One region of the Kitasatospora sp. NPDC088264 genome, then DNA from elsewhere that is predicted to be linked to it. Evidence: riboswitches for the same ligand, from Rfam matches in the RefSeq annotation. Region 1 holds a riboswitch; each other region holds the start of a gene.
What was found. Region 1 has a riboswitch for cyclic di-AMP ahead of AB0O82_RS34700 (transglycosylase family protein). Riboswitches for the same ligand answer to the same signal wherever they lie in the genome.
Positions count from the first base shown of each region.

Region 2: linked by a shared signal. The riboswitch ahead of AB0O82_RS12905 (NlpC/P60 family protein) and the one ahead of AB0O82_RS34700 (transglycosylase family protein) in region 1 are both predicted to bind cyclic di-AMP.
Region 3: linked by a shared signal. The riboswitch ahead of AB0O82_RS00490 (glycoside hydrolase family 16 protein) and the one ahead of AB0O82_RS34700 (transglycosylase family protein) in region 1 are both predicted to bind cyclic di-AMP.

Region 1 covers NZ_JBFBIR010000076.1:7,106-13,161, forward strand. The annotation lists gene eno (phosphopyruvate hydratase) at 1-1,189, opposite strand, end outside; gene AB0O82_RS34700 (transglycosylase family protein) at 1,457-2,374, opposite strand; cyclic di-AMP (ydaO/yuaA leader) riboswitch at 2,380-2,547, opposite strand; gene AB0O82_RS34705 (cytochrome P450) at 2,758-4,053, opposite strand; gene AB0O82_RS34710 (SDR family NAD(P)-dependent oxidoreductase) at 4,329-4,754, shown strand; gene AB0O82_RS34715 (MazG family protein) at 4,772-5,800, opposite strand; gene mfd (transcription-repair coupling factor) at 5,872-6,056, opposite strand, start outside.
Region 2 covers NZ_JBFBIR010000012.1:146,079-152,134, reverse strand. The annotation lists gene AB0O82_RS12915 (NYN domain-containing protein) at 99-1,445, shown strand; gene AB0O82_RS12910 (NlpC/P60 family protein) at 1,646-2,680, shown strand; cyclic di-AMP (ydaO/yuaA leader) riboswitch at 3,019-3,168, shown strand; gene AB0O82_RS12905 (NlpC/P60 family protein) at 3,179-4,324, shown strand; gene AB0O82_RS12900 (NlpC/P60 family protein) at 4,551-5,597, shown strand; gene AB0O82_RS12895 (hypothetical protein) at 5,807-6,056, shown strand, end outside.
Region 3 covers NZ_JBFBIR010000001.1:118,789-124,844, forward strand. The annotation lists gene aceB (malate synthase A) at 1-18, opposite strand, end outside; gene AB0O82_RS00480 (IclR family transcriptional regulator) at 207-1,004, shown strand; gene AB0O82_RS00485 (hypothetical protein) at 1,324-1,809, shown strand; gene AB0O82_RS00490 (glycoside hydrolase family 16 protein) at 1,829-3,163, opposite strand; cyclic di-AMP (ydaO/yuaA leader) riboswitch at 3,166-3,332, opposite strand; gene AB0O82_RS00495 (lipase) at 3,567-4,904, opposite strand; gene AB0O82_RS00500 (MoaF N-terminal domain-containing protein) at 5,114-5,443, shown strand; gene AB0O82_RS00505 (alpha/beta hydrolase-fold protein) at 5,537-6,056, opposite strand, start outside.

The sequences.
Region 1 (6,056 bases):
CGACGCGCTCGGAGCGGGCCGGGGCACCGGTCTTGATCTGGCCGCAGTTGGTGGCGACGGCCAGGTCGGCGATGGTGACGTCCTCGGTCTCGCCGGAGCGGTGCGACATCATGCAGCGGTAGCCGTTGCGCTGGGCCAGCTCGACGGCGTCCAGGGTCTCGGTCAGCGAGCCGATCTGGTTCACCTTCACCAGCAGCGCGTTGGCGGTGCCGGTCTCGATGCCCCTGGCCAGGCGGGCCGGGTTGGTGACGAACAGGTCGTCGCCGACCAGCTGGACCTTGTCGCCCAGCTTGACGGTCATGGCCTTCCAGCCGTCCCAGTCCGACTCGTCCAGCGGGTCCTCGATGGAGACCAGCGGGTAGGCGTCGACCAGCTCGGCGTAGTACTCGATGAGCTCGGCGGCGGAGATGGCCTTGCCCTCGAACTGGTAGGCGCCGTCCTCGTAGAACTCGGACGCGGCGACGTCCAGGGCGAGCGCGATGTCACGGCCGGGCACGTAGCCGGCCTTCTGGATGGCCTCGGTGATGAGGTCCAGGGCCTCGCGGTTGCTGTCCAGGTTCGGCGCGAAGCCGCCCTCGTCGCCGAGGCCGGTGGACAGGCCGCGCTCCTTCAGCACGCCCTTGAGGGTGTGGTAGACCTCGACGCCCCAGCGGACGGCCTCGGAGAAGGACTCCGCGCCGATCGGGGCGATCATGAACTCCTGGATGTCGACGTTGGAGTCCGCGTGCGAACCGCCGTTGAGGATGTTCATCATCGGAACGGGCAGCACGTGCGCGTTCGGGCCGCCCAGGTAGCGGAACAGCGGCAGGTCGCTGGCCTCGGAGGCGGCGTGCGCCACGGCCAGCGAGACGCCCAGGATCGCGTTGGCGCCGAGCGAGGACTTGTCCGGGGTGGCGTCCAGGTCGAGCATGGCCTGGTCGATCAGGCGCTGCTCGGTGGCGTCGTAGCCGACCAGCTCCGGGCCGATCTGCTCGATGACGGCCAGGACGGCCTTCTCCACGCCCTTGCCGAAGTAGCGGTTCTTGTCACCGTCGCGCAGCTCGAGCGCCTCGAAGGCGCCGGTGGAGGCACCCGACGGGACAGCGGCACGGCCGGTGCTGCCGTCGTCGAGGCCGACCTCGACCTCGACCGTGGGGTTGCCACGCGAGTCGAGGATCTCACGGGCTACGACGACATCGATGGACGGCACGAGGCATCTCCTTGCGGAAGCAGGGTCCGGCTGACGTTGGGTGCTGCCGGCGGGACGATTGCGGAGTCGTTACGACCAGAGCCTAACCGCCCCGGCCCCCGGGGCCGCGCTGGCCTCGGTCCCGTCTCAGCGTGTGGCCCGGCTACCCACCGGTAGTTCACCTGCTTGCCCGATCGAAGCGGGCGAATACGGGGGAATGCGGGCGAAGGGGGACAGGTCCCGTCCCCCTTCGCCCGCAGGGCGCGGGCCGTTCAGGGCCCGGGCCGCTCAGCCGAGGTGCAGCACCTGGCCGGGCATGATCAGGTTGGGGTTGCCGCCGACGGTGCCGCGGTTGCCGTCGTACACCGACTGCCAGCCGCCGGACACGCCCTGGGCGGCGGCGATCGTCGACAGCGTGTCGCCGGCCCGGACGGTGTAGTCGTGACCGCCCTGCGCGGCGGCGGGCTGCGCGGCCGGGGCGGACTGCGCGGGCTGCGCGGCGCGGGGCGCGTACTGCGGCTGGGCGGCGGGCTGGCCCGCGTACTGCTGGTAGACGCTCTGGTGGCTGGTCCAGTACCAGGCGCCGTTGTTCTGGTACCAGTACACCTTCGCGTCGGCGTCCCAGCCGGCCTTGCCGGAGAAGCCCTGGGTCTGCGGCTGCGTCTGCTGCGGGGCCTGCTGGACGGGCTGCTGGGCGGCCGGCTTCGGGGCGGCCTGCTTGACCGGCTGCTGGGCGGGCTTCGGGGCCTGCGCCTGCTGGGTCGGCTTGGCGGCGGACTGCTTGGCGGGCTTGGCGTCCGTGGAGGTGTCCACGGAGGCCGGGGCGCCGCCCTTGCTCAGGCCGGCCTTCTGGGAGCAGACCGGCCAGGCGCCCGGGCCCTGCGAGGCCAGCACCTTCTCGGCGACCGAGATCTGCTGCGCCTTGCTGGCCTGGTTGGCCTGCGGGGCGTAGGAGGTGCCGCCGTACGCCTTCCAGGTGCTGGGCGTGAACTGCAGGCCGCCGGAGAAGCCGTTGCCGGTGTTGATGCTCCAGTTGCCGCCGCTCTCGCACTGGGCGACGGCGTCCCAGGTGGAGGCCGGGGCGGCGGAGGCGCCGGTGGCGGTGAGGAGCGGCATCGCGAGTCCGACGCCGGCCACACCGGCGACGGCGATGGCCTTCTCGGTCTGGGTGCGACGGCGGTGGCGGCCGGTTCCAACGAACAGCATGAAGAGGTCCCTCTCCGCACGCCTGCGAGGTGAGCTGTCGGGTTCGGACCGGGAGGTGGCCCGGCCGCCGAAAGCGGAAACGATTCCGCTCGGGCGGCTTCACCCCAAGCCGTCGGGGAACGGCAACAAACCTGGTTCCCCCGCCCCTGCCCAGGGTCTGGTCGGTTTCCCGTGACGCGGCGGGCAGGATTCGGCGTTCCGCGCACGAGGTCCGCAGCTGCGAACTCCAGGGAGAGTAGACAGATCATCAGACCAATAACAAGCTCATATCACCGATATCACACACAAATTACGGCGCGTGGTCAATCGCCTACCAACGGCGGCGGTATGTCCGGATTAATGCGGGTTCAGGCCTGGCTCCACGGGCCGCCGGAGACATGCCGTCAGCGTGTCGGGGCGTCGGTCGGCGTGACCGGCGGCGCGTACGGAGAGCAGGTCTCCGGAGTGAATTCGACCGGGAGTTCCCGCAGGCCACGCATGATCAGGCCGCCCCTCCAGCGCAGGTTCTCCGGGTTTTCCGCGAGCCGCAGGTCCGGCAGCCGGGAAAGCAGCGTGGCCAGTGCGCTCCGCCCCTCCAGGCGGGCCAGCGGGGCGCCGATGCAGTAGTGGATCCCGTGGCCGAAACCCAGGTGCGGATTGTCCGTGCGGGCCAGGTCCAGGGTGTTCTCGTCCGCGAACCTGGCCGGATCGCGATCCGCCGCGGCCAGCACCACCAGCACCGGATCGCCCACCGGGATGTCCACCCCGCCGATCGACAGCGGCCGCGTCGCGAAACGCCACGTCGCCATCTCCACCGGCCCGTCGTAGCGCAGGAGTTCCTCGATCCCGGTCTCCAGCAGCGCCGCCTCGCCGCGCACCACCGACTCCTGCAGCAGCCTGCGCTGCTCCGGGTTGCGCAGCAGCGCGTACGTGCCGTTGCCGATCAGGTTGACGGTCGTCTCGAACCCCGCGAACAGGAGGATGAACGCCATCGCGGCGGCCTCGTTCTCGTTCAGGTGCTCGCCGTGGTCGCTCGCCCGGATCAGGCCCGAGATCAAGTCATCACCCGGATCCGCCCGCTTGCGGTGGATCAGCTCCAGCAGGTACGCCCGCATCCGCTTCACCGCCCGCCCCACGCCGCCGCGTTGGCCGCCGCCGTGCCGGATCATCATCCCGGCCCAGTCCCGGAAGTCGTCCTGGTCCTCGGCCGGCACACCCAGCAGGTCGCAGATCGCGTAGATGGGGAGCGGGAACGCGAACTCGTGGATCAGGTCCGCCGAACCGCGCTGCGCGAAGCCGTCGATCAGCCGGTCCGTGAGCTGCTGCACCCGCGGCTCGAACTCCGCCACCCGGCGCGGCGTGAACGCCTTCGACACCAGCCGGCGCAGCCGGGTGTGGTCCGGCGGGTCGATGTTCAGCAGATGCGTCATCAAGTCCGCCTGGCGTTCCCCCGGAATTCCCACCCGCCCGGTGCGGTGCGCCTGCTCGCTGTGGTGTGCCGGGTTCTTCGACAGCCGGCCGTCCGCCAGCGCCTGCCGAGCGTCCGCGTAGCGGGTCACCAGCCAGGCCTCCACCCCACTCGGCAGCGTCGTGCGGTGCACCGGGGCGTGCTCGCGCAACCAGGCGTAGGCGGGGTACGGATCGGTGGCGAACTCCCAGGTGAAGAGCTGCGGGGCGGCGGGATCGGGCTGCACTGGCATGCGTCGACCGTATCCGGTGGGTCGGGGCCGCACCGCCTCCGGCGGACGCGACCGGCGGGGCCGGATCGTCGACACCCGGCGGACGGCCCGCCAACGCTCCGTGGACGCCCCGTGGACGGTCCGTGGACAGCTCTTGGACAGCTCTTGGCCGGGTGGCGGGCGTGACCCTGGTCACCTGAGGGGTAATCCCTGTTGCGGAGGGTCAGGACCTGCCTACGATCCTCCGCAGAAATCGTGGGCGCCGGTGCGGTGTCGCCCACAGGGAGGAGCAGACCATGCGGGTCAGCGGGGCAGTCGTCGTCATCGCGGTACTCGACGGCGGATCGGGAGCCGAGCTCGCCCGCCGGTTCGCCGCCGCCGGCGCCGCCGGAGTGCTGATCGCCGACCAGCGTGCGGGCGTCGCCGAGGACCTCGCCACCGAACTCGACCGGCCGGGCTGCCCCGTCGTCGGCGTCGGCGGCGACATCCGCCGCCCCAGCGACGTCGCCGCCCTCGTCGACACCGCCGAGAAGCACCTCGGCCCCATCGACCTGTTCTGCGTCGCCGGCCCCGACGGCGAGCGGATCGTCTCGCTCGCCGAACTGCCCGCCCGCCTCGACCTCGAACGCCTCGCCGAACTCCTCGCCCTCGTCGGCGAGGCCATCGGCGAAGTCGTCCCCCGGCAGCGGCGGCCGATCGAGAACACCGCCACGGCCGCCTGAGGCCCTGCCCGGGCCCGCTACTCGCCGACCGGCCCGAGGCCCTCGGCCGCGCGCACCGCGTCCCGGTAACCGCGCGCGGCCGAGCGCAGCGCCGCGTCCACGTCCACCCCGGCGTCGTACGCCCGCTGCGCCACCGCCAGCAGCAGCCGGCCCGCCGACTGCGCCGTCAGCTCCGCCGGCAGCGCGTACGGCTCGTCCGGCACGCCCGCGAAGCCCGCCCGGCGCACCCGCGACACCAGCTTCGCCGCGTACGCCAGCGACGGCAGCCCGGCCGGCACGCCGTCCAGCACCGACTCCCGGTCCGCCTTCTCGGCCGCCTTCAGCTGCTCCCAGTTCGCCTCCACCTCGGCGGCGCCCTCCGCCTCGACGTCCCCGAACACGTGCGGGTGCCGGTACATCAGCTTCTCGACGATGTCACCGGCCACGTCGTCGATCGAGAACGCCTCCGCCGGGTGCTCCTCGGCGATCCGGGAGTGGAAGAACACCTGGAGCAGCACGTCGCCCAACTCCTCGCGCAGCGTCTCCCGGTCCCCCTCCTCGATCGCCTCGACCAGCTCGTACGCCTCCTCGACCAGGTACTTCACCAGGCTCTCGTGCGTCTGCTCGGCGTCCCACGGGCAACCGCCCGGCGAGCGCAGCCGGTCCATCACCGACACCAGGTCCAGCAGCCGCGCCCCCGGCAGGTCGTACGACCCCGGCAGCACCTCGATCTCCGGCACCTCACCGGCGTGCTCCACCGCCAGCCGCGCCAGCGCGTCCGTCAGCCCCGGATCCCCGTCCGGGCTGCCCAGCCACACCGTCGGCCCAGCCCCGCCCGGCTGCCCGGTCAGCAGCCGCGCCAGCGCCGGTGCCGACCCCGCCGCCACGACCTCGACCTCCACCCCGGCCTGCCGCACCGCCGCCACCTGCGGATGCCCCGCGTCCCCCGCCAGCACCCGCCCCGCCGACCGCAGCGCCTCCCACGCCGGCCACGCCAGCAACCCGGGGGCCACCCGGTGGGTGGTCGTCAGCAGGATCAGCTTCGCGTCCGGAACATTCGTCGTCACACCCCGAACCTACCCGCCGCCCGCCCGGGGCGGGGACGGGCCCGACGGGACCCGCCCCTCCCGCCGGGGTCCTACTTCTTCGACCCCGCCAGGTCGTCGAACATCGCCGACAGGAACTCGCTGCACCAGCCCAGCAGCTCCCGCCCGACCAGCGGCTTGCCGCCGATCCGCCCGGGGCTCGGCCGCGGCACCAGCAGCTGCTGGGCGGCCGCCTTGACCTGGCTGCGCGGGTAGAGCCGGTTCAGCCGCAGCTGCT
Region 2 (6,056 bases), on a different contig from region 1:
GGGCCGCCGACGCGGCTCCGTCCGAGCCCGCGGCCGTCGGCGGGGCGGCGGGTTCCGATGAGTCGGTGGGCTCCGGCGGGGCGGCGGGTTCCGGCGAGGTGGCGGGTTCCGGCGAGGTGGCGCCGGAGCGTGGTGCCGAGAAGCTGGACCGGCCGCTGCCCGAGGGCGTGCGCCGGCGCGTGGTCGGCCTGGCCTCGGACGCGCTCGGCGGGCTGCCGCCCGGCGAGCTGCCGCAGAGCCTGCGCCAGTACGTCAAGTTCACCCCGGCCCGGCGGGCCAAGTACGCGGCCACGGCGCTGGCCGCGGCGCTGGAGTCGGAGCCGGCGTTCCGGGTGCGGATAGCGGAGCGGCTGAGGCTGGGCCAGCCGGACCTGGTGAAGGCGTTGGAGTCGGGCAGCGTTCCGGGCGCCGCCGATCCGATGGACGTCGCGGCCGCCGCCTACCTGGTGCGGTCGGCCGGCTGGAGCCGGCTGGTGGCCGAGGCCGGGGAGGAGGCCGAGCGGGCCGGCGCCGAGGGCGCGGCCGCCGAGGCCACCCGGCTGGCGGAGAAGTTGCAGGCGGAGCTCGCCGAGCTGCGGTCCGCCGCCCGGGCGGACCTGGAGCGGCAGCGCGCGGAGTCCGAGGACGTCCGCCGGGAGGCCGAGTCGCTGCGGAAGAAGGTGCGCTCGCTGGAGAGCGACACCCGCCGGGCGCAGGCCGAGACCAGGCGGCTGACCGCCGAGCTGGAGGCCGCGAGGGCGCAGGCGGCCGCCGAGCGTGGCGCCGCGGAGTCCGAGGCGCGGCGGCTGCGGCACCGGGTCGGCGAGCTGGAGACGGCGGCCGAGCAGGGCCGCCGGTCGGCCCGCGAGGGCCGCAGCGTCGAGGACATGCGGCTGCGGCTGCTGCTGGACACGGTGCTGCAGTCGGCGCAGGGGCTCCAGCGGGAGCTGGCGCTGCCGGTCTCCCAGATCCGGCCGGGGGACCTGGTGGAGGCGGTGGTGCCGGGTGCGGCCTCGCCGCACGACGTGGCCCGGCGCGGTCTGGCCGACGACGATCCGGCGCTGCTGGACCAGCTGCTGGCGATCCCGCAGGTGCACCTGGTGGTGGACGGCTACAACGTGACCAAGACGGGCTATCCGACGCTGCCGCTGGAGCAGCAGCGGATCCGGCTGCTGGGCGGGCTGGCGATGCTGGCCCAGCGCACGCAGGCGGAGGTCACCTGCGTGTTCGACGGGCAGGACCTGGACGTTCCGGTGATCATGGCGCCACCGCGCGGGGTGCGGGTGCGGTTCAGCCGGACCGGCGAGACCGCGGACGAGCTGATCCGCCGTCTGGTGCGGGCCGAGCCGCAGGGTCGTCCGGTGGTGGTGGTGTCCACCGACCGGGAGGTCGCGGAGGGCGTGCGGAAGGCCGGCGCGCGCCCCGTGGCTTCCGTTCTGCTGCTGAACCGGCTGGCGCGGCCCTGACGGCTGCCGCGGTGGGATGAGGCCTGGTCAGCGCCCGGTTTGCGGCGGTGTGCACATCCAGTGAAGCCTGCGGGGGAAGTGGAGTTCACGCCTTCGGGGGAGTGGCAAAACCCGTGGATCTTCCCTAGGGTGTGGCGTCAAACCTATTTTCCGGATTCTCACCTGATCGGGTGAGGCCGATGGAAGAAGGAGCAATTCCCTTGGCCTCCCACCGCCGTCCCAAGCAGCCGAGCCGCGCCCGGGTCTCCGTGCTCACCGCTGCCGCGGCGACCGCGGTCGCCCTCTCCGCGCAGGTCGCCGCGCACGCCGCGCCCCAGCCGAGCAAGACCGACGTCAAGGCGCAGATCGACCAGCTCCAGCAGGACCAGGAGCAGGCGGCGGAGAAGTACAACGGCGCCAAGGAGCGGGCCGACCAGCTCCGCAAGCAGTCCGACCAGCTGCAGGACAAGGTGGCCCGCAGCCAGGACGAGATGACCCAGCTCCAGACCGGCCTGGCCGGCGTGGCGGGCGAGCAGTACCGCACCGGCGGCATCGACCCGTCCGTCCAGCTGATGCTCTCCTCGGACCCGTCGGGCTACCTGGAGAAGGCGTCCAGCGCCCAGCAGGCCAGCGCCAGCGAGTCGGAGGCGCTCAAGGGACTGCTGGACCAGCAGCGCCGGCTGGACCAGGAGAAGTCCGAGGCCGCCGCCGTCCTGGCCTCGCTCGACTCCACCACCAAGGACCTGAACCAGGCCAAGACGGACGTCAACCAGAAGCTGAAGGCCGCGCAGGACCTGCTGAACTCGCTCAGCGCCTCCGACCGCGCCGCGCTGCGGGCCCAGCAGCAGCAGGACGACCGCGCCTCGCGCGGCAGCGACCGTGCCGACCTCGGCAGCCTCCCGCAGGCCGGCGGCTACGCGGGCGTGGCCGTGGCCAAGGCGATGAGCAAGCAGGGCTCGCCGTACGTGTGGGGCGCCACCGGCTCGACCACCTTCGACTGCTCGGGCCTGATGGTCTGGGCGTACGGCCAGGCCGGCGTCTCGCTGCCGCGCACCTCGCAGGAGCAGGGCAACGTCGGCACCAAGGTCTCGCTGGACCAGGCCCAGCCGGGCGACCTGGTCATCTACGGCGCCGACCGGCACCACGTCGGGATGTACATCGGCAACGGCATGGTGGTGCACGCGCCGCACACCGGCGACGTGGTGAAGGTGATGAAGGTCGACGCGATGCCGATCAACACGATCCGCCGGGTCTGACGGCCCGACACGCCCGAAGGGCCCCGTCCGGGCCTGTGATCCACGCCACCCTCCGACCGGGGGTGGCGTTCGGGTTTTGTCCGCAGCGCGAGTCCCCGGTGAAGAGTGATCAGCTTTGCGTACGGCGGTGATCACTATGTGTCATATTCACAAAAGAACTTTGGTCTTCTTCCGTCTTTTTTCTGACAAGGATTTGAACGGATCACGGTTCAGTTACTAGGGTCGTGCCCCGAACCACCGCACTCCCGATCGCCCAGCCAGGGTGACGGCGGTGGTTTCCGTCGAGTTCGTGACGCAGCGGGGCGGGCCCAGTGCCTGCCCGACGGGGAGCCCAGCAGTCGGGGGTGCTGTCGAACGGAGCCGGGGAACCACGTTCCTCCGGGGTGAATCGGCGCCAGGTCGGCCGGTGGAACGGCCGTGAGGCGTCGTAGGGCACGCTTCCGGCCCGAACCCGTCAGCTCACCCGGTAGACGGCGTAGGAAGAAGGAGTCCGCCTTCGTGGCGTCCCATCGTCGTCCCAAGCCCGCCAGTCGCACCCGGGTCTCGATCCTGACCGGCTTCGCCGCGGCGGCCGTCGCGCTGTCCGCGCAGTCCGGCGCCCACGCCGACCCGCAGCCGACCAAGGACCAGGTCAAGGAGCAGGTCGACCAGCTCAACGAGCAGGCCGAGGTCGCGACCGAGAAGCTCAACGCCGCCCAGGAGAAGCAGCAGCAGCTGCAGAAGCAGGTCACCGACCTGCAGGACCAGGTGGCGCGGCAGCAGGGGCAGGTGACCGACCTCCAGGGCGGCCTGGCCGAGATCGCCGGCGAGCAGTACCGCAACGGCGGCATATCCCAGACCGTCCAGCTGATGTTCTCCGCCAGCCCGGACACCTTCCTGAGCCAGGCCGACACGCTGAACCAGGCCGGCGGCACCCAGAAGGGCCAGCTCAAGCAGCTCCAGGACGAGCAGCGCAAGCTCGACCAGGTGCGCTCCGAGGCCCAGGGCAAGCTCGCCGAGATGGAGACCACCACCCAGCAGCTGAAGAGCGCCAAGGACGAGGTCCAGGGCAAGCTCAAGGCCGCGCAGGACCTCTTCAACACCCTGTCCGAGCAGGAGCGCCAGGCGATCCGCGCGGCCGAGGAGAAGGCCGCCGCCGAGGCCAAGGCGAAGGCCGACGCCGCCGCGAAGGCCGCCCAGCAGCAGGCGGCGGCCCAGCAGGCCGCCGACCGCTCCTCCCGCGACAACAGCCGCACCGACCTGAGCGCGTCGCAGGCCCCCGCCGCGCCGGTCACCAAGCCGAGCGCCGGCAGCTCGCGCGGCGCCGCGGCGCTGTCCATCGCCGCCTCCAAGATCGGCAGCCCGTACGTCTACGGCGCCTCCGGCCCCGGCTCCTTCGACTGCTCGGGCCTGATGGTCTGGGCGTTCAACCAGGTCGACGTCTCGCTGCCGCGCACCTCGCAGGAGCAGGCCCACGCCGGTACCCGGATCGGCACCGACCTTTCCCAGGCCCAGCCCGGCGACCTGCTGATCTTCTACGGGGACGCCCACCACGTCGGCATCTACGCGGGCAACGGCCAGGTGCTGCACGCGCCCAAGCCGGGCGCGTCGGTCCGCTACGAGGCCGTCGGCAACATGCCGCTGACCTCCATCGTGCGGGTCTGATCCCCGCTCAGGCCCTCCCAGGCCCGGCCTTCCACCACGGAAGGCCGGGCCTGCGGCTTTTCCGGCGCATCGGACTGATGTCCGATTGCGGGTCAAATATTCGGGTTGGCAGGGGTTTGGACTCGGTTGCCCGGACTCGCTAACGTCTGCCACCGGACTCCGCTTCCAGGGCCGCCCGCGTTGGGGCGGCGGCGGGGCCCACCGCCGGATCGGAGCCGCTGCCGCCATGCCCGTGCACCGTCGTTCCCAACTGCTCGCCCGTGCGCTGGTGCTGACCGCGGCCGCCGCCACCGCCCTGGGTGTGACGACGGGCGGCAGCGCCCAGGCCGCCCCCGCCGCGCCGGACACGCCCACCCGCAAGGACGTCAAGGCGCAGGTGGAGCAGCTCTACGGCGAGGCCGAGCAGGCGTCCGAGAAGTACAACGCCGCCCAGGAGGCGCAGCAGCGGCTCCAGGGCGAGACGACCGTCCTCCAGGGCGAGATCGCCGTCGCCCAGGACCAGCTCAACCAGTTGCGCGGCGACCTCGCCACCGTGGCCGGCGCCGAGTACCGCGGCGGCGGCATGGCCCAGACCGTCCAGCTGATGCTCTCCACCGACCCGGAGGGCTACCTGTCCCGGGCCCGCACCCTCGACCAGGCCGCCGAGCGGCAGCAGGAGACCCTGCACGAACTGGCCACCCGCCAGCGCCGGCTCGACCAGCGCCGCACCGAGACCGCCGGCAAGCTCGCCGAACTCGACCAGGCCCGCCGCTCGCTCGCCGACAGCAAGCAGCAGATCCAGCAGCGGCTCACCGAGGCCCAGCGGCTCCTCAACAGCCTGGGCGTCGCCGAGCGGGCCCGGATGGCCGCCCAGGACGCCCGGGAGGCCGAGCAGCGCGCCACCCGGGGCACCGACCGGCTGGACCTCGGCACGGCCCCGCCCGCCTCCGAGCGCGGGGCGGCCGCGCTGGCGGCCGCGGTGCGGATGATCGGCTCGCCCTACCTCTACGGATCCACCGGGCCCCGCGCCTTCGACTGCTCCGGTCTGATGTACTACAGCTGGCGGCAGGCCGGAGTGACCCTGCCGCGCACCTCGCAGGCCCAGGCGTACGCCGGGCAGCGGGTCAGCCTCTCCGAAGCGCGGCCGGGAGACCTGGTGATCTTCTACCGGGACATGCACCACGTCGGGATGTACGCCGGCGGCGGGGTGATCGTGCACGCCCCCTACCCGGGCGCCAAGGTCCGCTACGAGAGCGTCAACGCGATGCCGGTCGCGGGGGTGGTCCGGCTCTGAGCCCGGCACCGTCCGACCCCGACGCCCCCCACCCGATAGACGATGCCCCCCACCCGATAGACGGCGCCCGCCGGACGCTGTCCCGGCGCGGTGCGCTGCTGCTCGCGGCCGGCGGGCTGGCCCAGCTGTCGCTGCCGCCGGCGGCCCCGGCGGCCCCCTCCGCGGCCGGGCGGGCGTCGGACCGGTGGGCGTCGGACCGGCGGGCCGAGGTGGCCGCGCTGCTGGACGCGCGGGCCCGGGCGTTGCCCTCCTGGTCCGGACCGGCGGCGATCGAGGCCGGCTACCGCAACCTGGTGCTCGGCGCGGACGCCGGACCGGAGCGGCTCACGGCCGCCGCCGACCTGGCGGTCCGGATCACCGGGTACGACGACTACCCGGTGGTGTACCCGCGCCGGATCGACCTGGTCCTGGCCGGCGGCGGCTGGCGGGTCGACCGGGAGGAGAGCGCGAGCGGGCCCC
Region 3 (6,056 bases), on a different contig from region 1:
TCCCTGTTCTGTAGCCATGGGCAGGACACTCCTAAGCGGTTGAGCCTGGCGAAGGGAGCTCCGGTGGGAACTTCCTTGATCGGAACCCACCTGTCGGCGGGTTCGATTCTGTAAGGTGGAGACTAGTTTCCGCGATACAGAATTTCAACGGTTTGTTGATGTGATCGCCGGGACTCTACTCCTCCCCGACAGCGAAGGGAACGCCGGTGGTTTCGACCCCCGACACAGCATCGACGACCAGCCCGGACCGCGCGACCGGCGGCGTGCAGTCCGTCGAGCGCGCCTTCCAACTCCTGGAGGCGCTGGCCGACTCCGGCGGCGTGGCCACCCTCAGCGAGCTCTCCGCCAGCTCCGGCCTGCCGATGCCGACCATCCACCGCCTGGTTCGTACCCTCGTCCAGCAGGGCTATGTACGCCAGGACACCGCGCGTCGCTACACCCTCGGCCCCCGGCTGATCCGCCTCGGCGAGACGGCCGGCCGGCTGCTCGGCAGCTGGGCCCGCCCCTACCTGGCCGAACTCATGGAGGCCACCGGCGAGACCGCCAACCTGGCGGTACTGGAGGGCGGCGAGGTGGTGTACGTCGGGCAGGTGCAGTCGCGGCGCTCGATGCGGATGTTCACCGAGGTCGGCCGACGGGTGCAGCCGCACTGCACGGGCGTCGGCAAGGCGCTGCTGGCCCAGCTCCCCGAGGACGAGGCGCGCGCCGTCCTGGGCCCCAACCCGCTGCCCGCGCACACCGAGTACACCGTCACCGACCCGCAGGAGCTGCTGCACCAGCTCGCCGAGGCTCGCGAGCGCGGCTACGTGGTCGACGACCAGGAGCAGGAGATCGGCGTCCGCTGCATCGCGCTCGCCGTACCGGGCGCGCCGACGCCCACCGCCCTGTCGGTGTCCGGCCCGGAGGCCCGCATCCGGGCCCTGGAGGAGCAGGCCGGCACGTCCTCGCTGGTGCCGGTGATGCATCACATCGCGACCCGGCTGGGGCAGGTCCTCGCACCCTGACCCGTCGCCACCGCCCGCTTCACGCACGGGAAGTCGATCCGGTCGACTTCCCGTACGTACGCTCCCCCGTTCGGGCGGACGCCGAGCGGGTTGCACCGGCCCCCGGCGCAGGCTCCGCCACCCTGGTGCGGACGCGGCCCGCAGCGGCGCGGGCGGCCGGGGCCCCGGGACAGGGTGGACGACGATGACGTACAGGCGTTCGACAATGCGAGGCGGGTCCGGGCAGGGCGGGTCCAGGCGGGGCGGGTCCGGGCAGGCCAGCAGGCTCCGCGGATTCCGCGCGGCCTCGCTCGTCGCCGCGATGGCGGCCGGCTGTTCGGTGGCGACGCTGACCGCCGGCCCGTCCTGGGCGCTGCGGCGGCCCGAGCCCCGGCCGGCGGTGGACACGGCAGCCCCCACGGCGTCCCGCTCCGATCTGGAGGTGGTCCGGCTCGACCCGGACGCCGCCCCGCCCGGCGGCACCACCACCGTCCACGCCTTCATCGCCAACCGCGGCCCGGACACCACCGCCGCACCGTTCACCGTGCTGGTGACGCTGCCTCCCGGGGTCTCCCCAGTGGGCCCGTACTTCCCCGAGGACTGCGAGGTGCGGCTCAACGGCCGGCAGGTGCGCTGTGTCTTCCCGGCCGGACTGCCCCCGCTGCGCAGCGCGACCGCGCTGGTACCGGTGCGCCTCTCCCCGGACCTGCGGATCGGCAAGCTCACCGGCGGCTCGGTCTCGGTGCGCGGCGTGGACGACCCGGACGAGGGGAACAACCGGCAGCCGTTCGACATCACGGTGGTCGAGACGGCTCCCGGTTCCTGACCCGGAAGCCCCGAAGGCCCTACCGGTACACGCGGACGTAGTCGGCGGCGAAGGTGATCGGGGCGGTGCCCTGCGGCGCCGGGTGGTACTTCCCCGCGCCGACCGACAGGTTGAGGATCAGGTACGCCGACCAGTTGGCGCCGACGCCCTTGCCGTCCGAGAACACCTTGGCGCCGTTGACGTACCAGTCCACCGAGGTGGCGCCGTAATAGGTGCCGATGGTCACCCACTGGTCCTTCGCGACGGCGCCGGCGTCGGTGTAGTACTTGGGGTTGCCGGGGTTGACGTGGTTGGTCAGCTCCAGCAGGTTCGGGTTGTCGGGGTGGTACTCGAAGGAGTCGACCTCCCCGTTGCCGTTCTTCCAGGTCCAGAAGGCCGGCCAGGCGCCGGAGCCGGACGGCAGCTTGACCCGGGTCTCGGCGTAGTCGCCGGTCCTGACCTGGAAGCCCTCGCTGGAGCCCTCGGTGGTCAGGAAGCCGGTGTTCCAGGCCTGCTTGCCGTTCTCCAGCGTGGTGGTGCCGGGCGCGGCGGTGAAGGTGGCGACCCCGTTCGCGACGCTGACGTTGTTCTTGTTCAGCAGGTCGAGCTTGTTGTCGTCCGGGTTGTGGTTGCCGTACTTGTACGCGGTGCTCTTGTCGCCGACCCAGCGCGAGCCCCAGCTGATCGGGCCGTTGAACTCGTCGGACCAGGTCAGCGACTTGCCGGCGACCGGGGATGCGGGGGTGCCGGCCGACGGGCTGGCGGTGGCGCTCGGGCTGCTCGGGCTCGGGCTGCTCGTCGGGGTCGGCTTCGCGGTGGGGGTCGCCGTCGGGGTCGGGGCGGGAGTCGGGGTCGGGGCGGGAGTCGGCTTCGTGGTGGGCGTCGGGGTCGGGGGCGGAGTCGGCGCCGGGGTGCTGGAGACCACCAGCTGCTGCGAGGCCAGGTTGTGCCAGGCCCCGCCGAGGTCCTGCCAGAAGCCGAACTGGGTGTACGTCCCGGCCGGCAGGGCGCGTGCGCCGCTGGTGAAGGACAGGCCGCTCGGGCAGATCTGCACATTGGAGGCGTTGCCCGGGAAGTCGAGGTTCGCACCGGCCGCGTTCCGGACGCCCACGCCGACGGTCTTCGCGGTGAAGCAGGCCGAGGAGTGGAGGGTCAGCGAGGCGGTGGCGGCCTGGTTGGCGACCATGGTCGCCGGGGCGAGCCGGTCCTGGGTGACGGTCGGGGCGGTGGCGGCCTGGGCGCCGGAGACGGCCGGCAGGCCGAGCAGTCCGGCGCCGGTGACGGCGAGCGCTCCGGTGACGGCGAGGGCGGCGTTGCGGCCCCGGTGGGAGGGGCGGGCGTGGCGCGGCGCGCGGCGCCGGGCAGGCTGGTGCATGGCAGTGTCCTCTGCGACGCCTGCGAGGTGAGCTGTCGGATTCGGGCTGAGGCAGCCCGGCCGCCGGTGGAAGCGGCTTCACCCCTAGCCACGGCCCGCACGCGGGAGCGTACGGGCCGGGCGCTGACCTTGGTTCCCCCGCTCCCGTCCGCTGTGGTGCTCGGTTGCCGGCCGGCGGGTGGACAGGACTCGGCGTCCCGGCGGCGGGGGTCCGCGAGGGCGGACGACGGTTGCAGGCTAGGCAGGCCGTCCGTGAACGGACAACCTGCTCGGGCCGGTTGTCGCACAGGTCACAGTGGTGTCGATCAACGACGCTGCGTGGTGGATCAGTTGGGACGGATCAGCGGAGCCGTCGAGCTGCCGAACGACGAATCGGCGAATCGGCGAATCGGCGGTCCACGGGTCAAGCGAGCCAGTTGTCGACCTGGCTCTCGGCCTCCGGTGCCCAGGCGAGTTCCAGGTGGTTGAGGCCGGTGAGCAGCCGGGTGCCGCCGATCGTCGCGATGCCGGTGGTGTCCAGGGCGCTCGCGGTGAACACGATGCCGTCGCTGGGCCCCCGGTTCTCGTTGAGCACGCCCGGGATGTCGGCGGACCCGCCCGCGAGCAGATAGGTGCGCACCGACGCGGGGACGCCCGCCTGTTGCAGCGGCGCGATCAGCGAACCGGCGTCGATCGCCGCCTGGATGCCCTGGCCGGAGGTGTAGAAGCCCTGGCCGCCGTAGTAGGTGGTCCACCAGTCCTGGGCGGTGCCGTCCACCCCGTACCGGCCGTCCCAGCGGGCGAGCAGCTGGCGCTGGCCCGGGTAGCAGTCGTAGCCGCCGGTGGGCAGCACGCCGAGGCAGGGCTGCGCCGTGTAGGTGCCGTAGCAGGTCATGTAGAGGTGCGGGGACGGCGCGTTGGCGGTGCCGCCGCAGGCCGGCCAGCTCGCGAGGTCGAACGACCAGCCGTGCGCGTACACGTAGTCGAGCCCGCCGTTCGGGCCCCCGAGGGTGATCAGGCGGCGCACGTCGCCCGCGTAGGCCCGCCCCCAGGACGGGCGCACCGAGGACACGTACGCCCGGGCGGCGACCTCGCCCTTGCTCCAGGCCACCACGTCCACCTGGGGGACGCCGAGGCGGGCCCGGATCAGCGCGACGGCGTCGCCGACGGCCTGCGCCTGGAGCAGGTTGTCGCCCTGTTTGTGGGCGAAGCCGATGGCGAACACCCGGTGGCCGGTGCCGGCGAGGTACTGGGCGAGGCCGGTGGACGGGCAGGCGGAGGCACCGCAGGTGCCGCTCTCCCCCGGGTTCGCCCAGGCGCGGTCGGCGTTGTCGTTGGCGCCGTGGACCAGCAGCACGGGGGTCGGACGGCTACCGGTGTCCCAGCCGGTCGCCGAGTACAGCAGGAAGCGGCTGGAGGAGGGCTGGCCGGTGCCGCCGAAGTACGTCCGGCGGGCGCCGTCCTGGTCGCCGCGGCCGTCGGCCGGGTACTGCTCGGTACGGAAGCCGGGGGTGGTGTCGAGGTAGCGCTCGACCTTGGCCCAGCCGTTGCCGGGGGCGGGGAAGGCGGCTTCGAGGGCGAGCGGGGCGGTGGCCGCCTGGGCGGCGGTCTGGGCAGTGGCGGTCTGGGCGACGGTGGCCTGGGCGGGAGTGGGGGTGCCGAGGAGCAGCGCGGCGAGGGTGAGCAGGAGGGCGGACAACGCGGTGGGGGTGCGTCTGACGGCGGTGGGGGTGTGCCGCACGGGAGTGGGGGTGCGTCTCATGGGGGTGGACGGTAGGACCGGCCGCCGGCGGGCGCCCAGGTGCCCGCCGCACACCGCGCCGGCCTGCGCGGTGGCGGCCGGTGCCGTGGCGCACCGTCCACGGGTGCGCCCACCCGGCTCACCGGGTCGGATAAATTGGAGGTCCGACATCTTCCGCAGTGCACAAGACCGCCGTGCACGGCCCCACAGGAACGAGGTACCGCCCCACCATGACCGCGCCCCTGCCCGCCTTCGCCGGCCGCACCTACCTCTTCCGGGCCGACAACGGCGCGGCCTTCCGCAACACCTACTCGGCCGACGGCAGGCGGCTGCGCTGGGAGGGCCTCGGCGAGTCGGCGGGCCAGTGGGAGGACGTGCGGCTGCACGTCGCCGAGGTGGCGCCGGAGATCTACTTCATCAGCTGGACCGAGGAGAGCGGGATCACCGTCAGCCACGTGATGGACCTCGGCCGGCTGACGGTACGCGCCTTCTGGACGTACGAGGGCGAGGGCGGCCGGGTCGGCGAGCTGCACACCGGGACGCTGGAGCGGGTGGCCTGAGCCTCACCGCCCCCGCGCCCCCTCGCTGTCCGTCGGCTTACTCAGGCCGTCTGGGCAGACTGCCTGCTCAGACGGTCTGCTCAGACGGTCTGCTCAGGCGGCCTGGTTCGGGACCTTGAGGTGCTGGGACAGCCACTCCAGCGAGGACGGCAGCAGCGCGCTCCAGGTCTCGAAGTTGTGGCCGCCGTTCTCCAACATGCTGTAGGAGACCTTCATCGGGGACTGCACGGCGTCGACGAAGGCCTCGGTGTCGCGCCGGTAGTCGCCGTCGCCCTTCTTGGTGCCGGCCAGCAGCACGGACACCTTGGGCTGCGGCAGGTTCTTCAACCGCCACATCAGGTTGGCCTCGTCACGACGCTGCTTGCTGCCGCCGAACAGGTCGCCCGTGGTCGGGTCGTCGGCGGCGTCGTAGTAGGCGGAGAGCGCGACGGCGGTCGGAAAGACGTCCGGGTGGCGCATGGCCAGCTTGAGGGCGCAGTAGCCGCCGGTCGAGTTGCCCATGAAGGCCCAGGCCTGCGGGTCGGAGGAGACCCGGAAGCTCGCCTGGATCGCTGAAGGGACGTCCTTGGTGAAGTACGTGTCGGACTGCGCGCCGCCCGGAATGTCCTCGCAC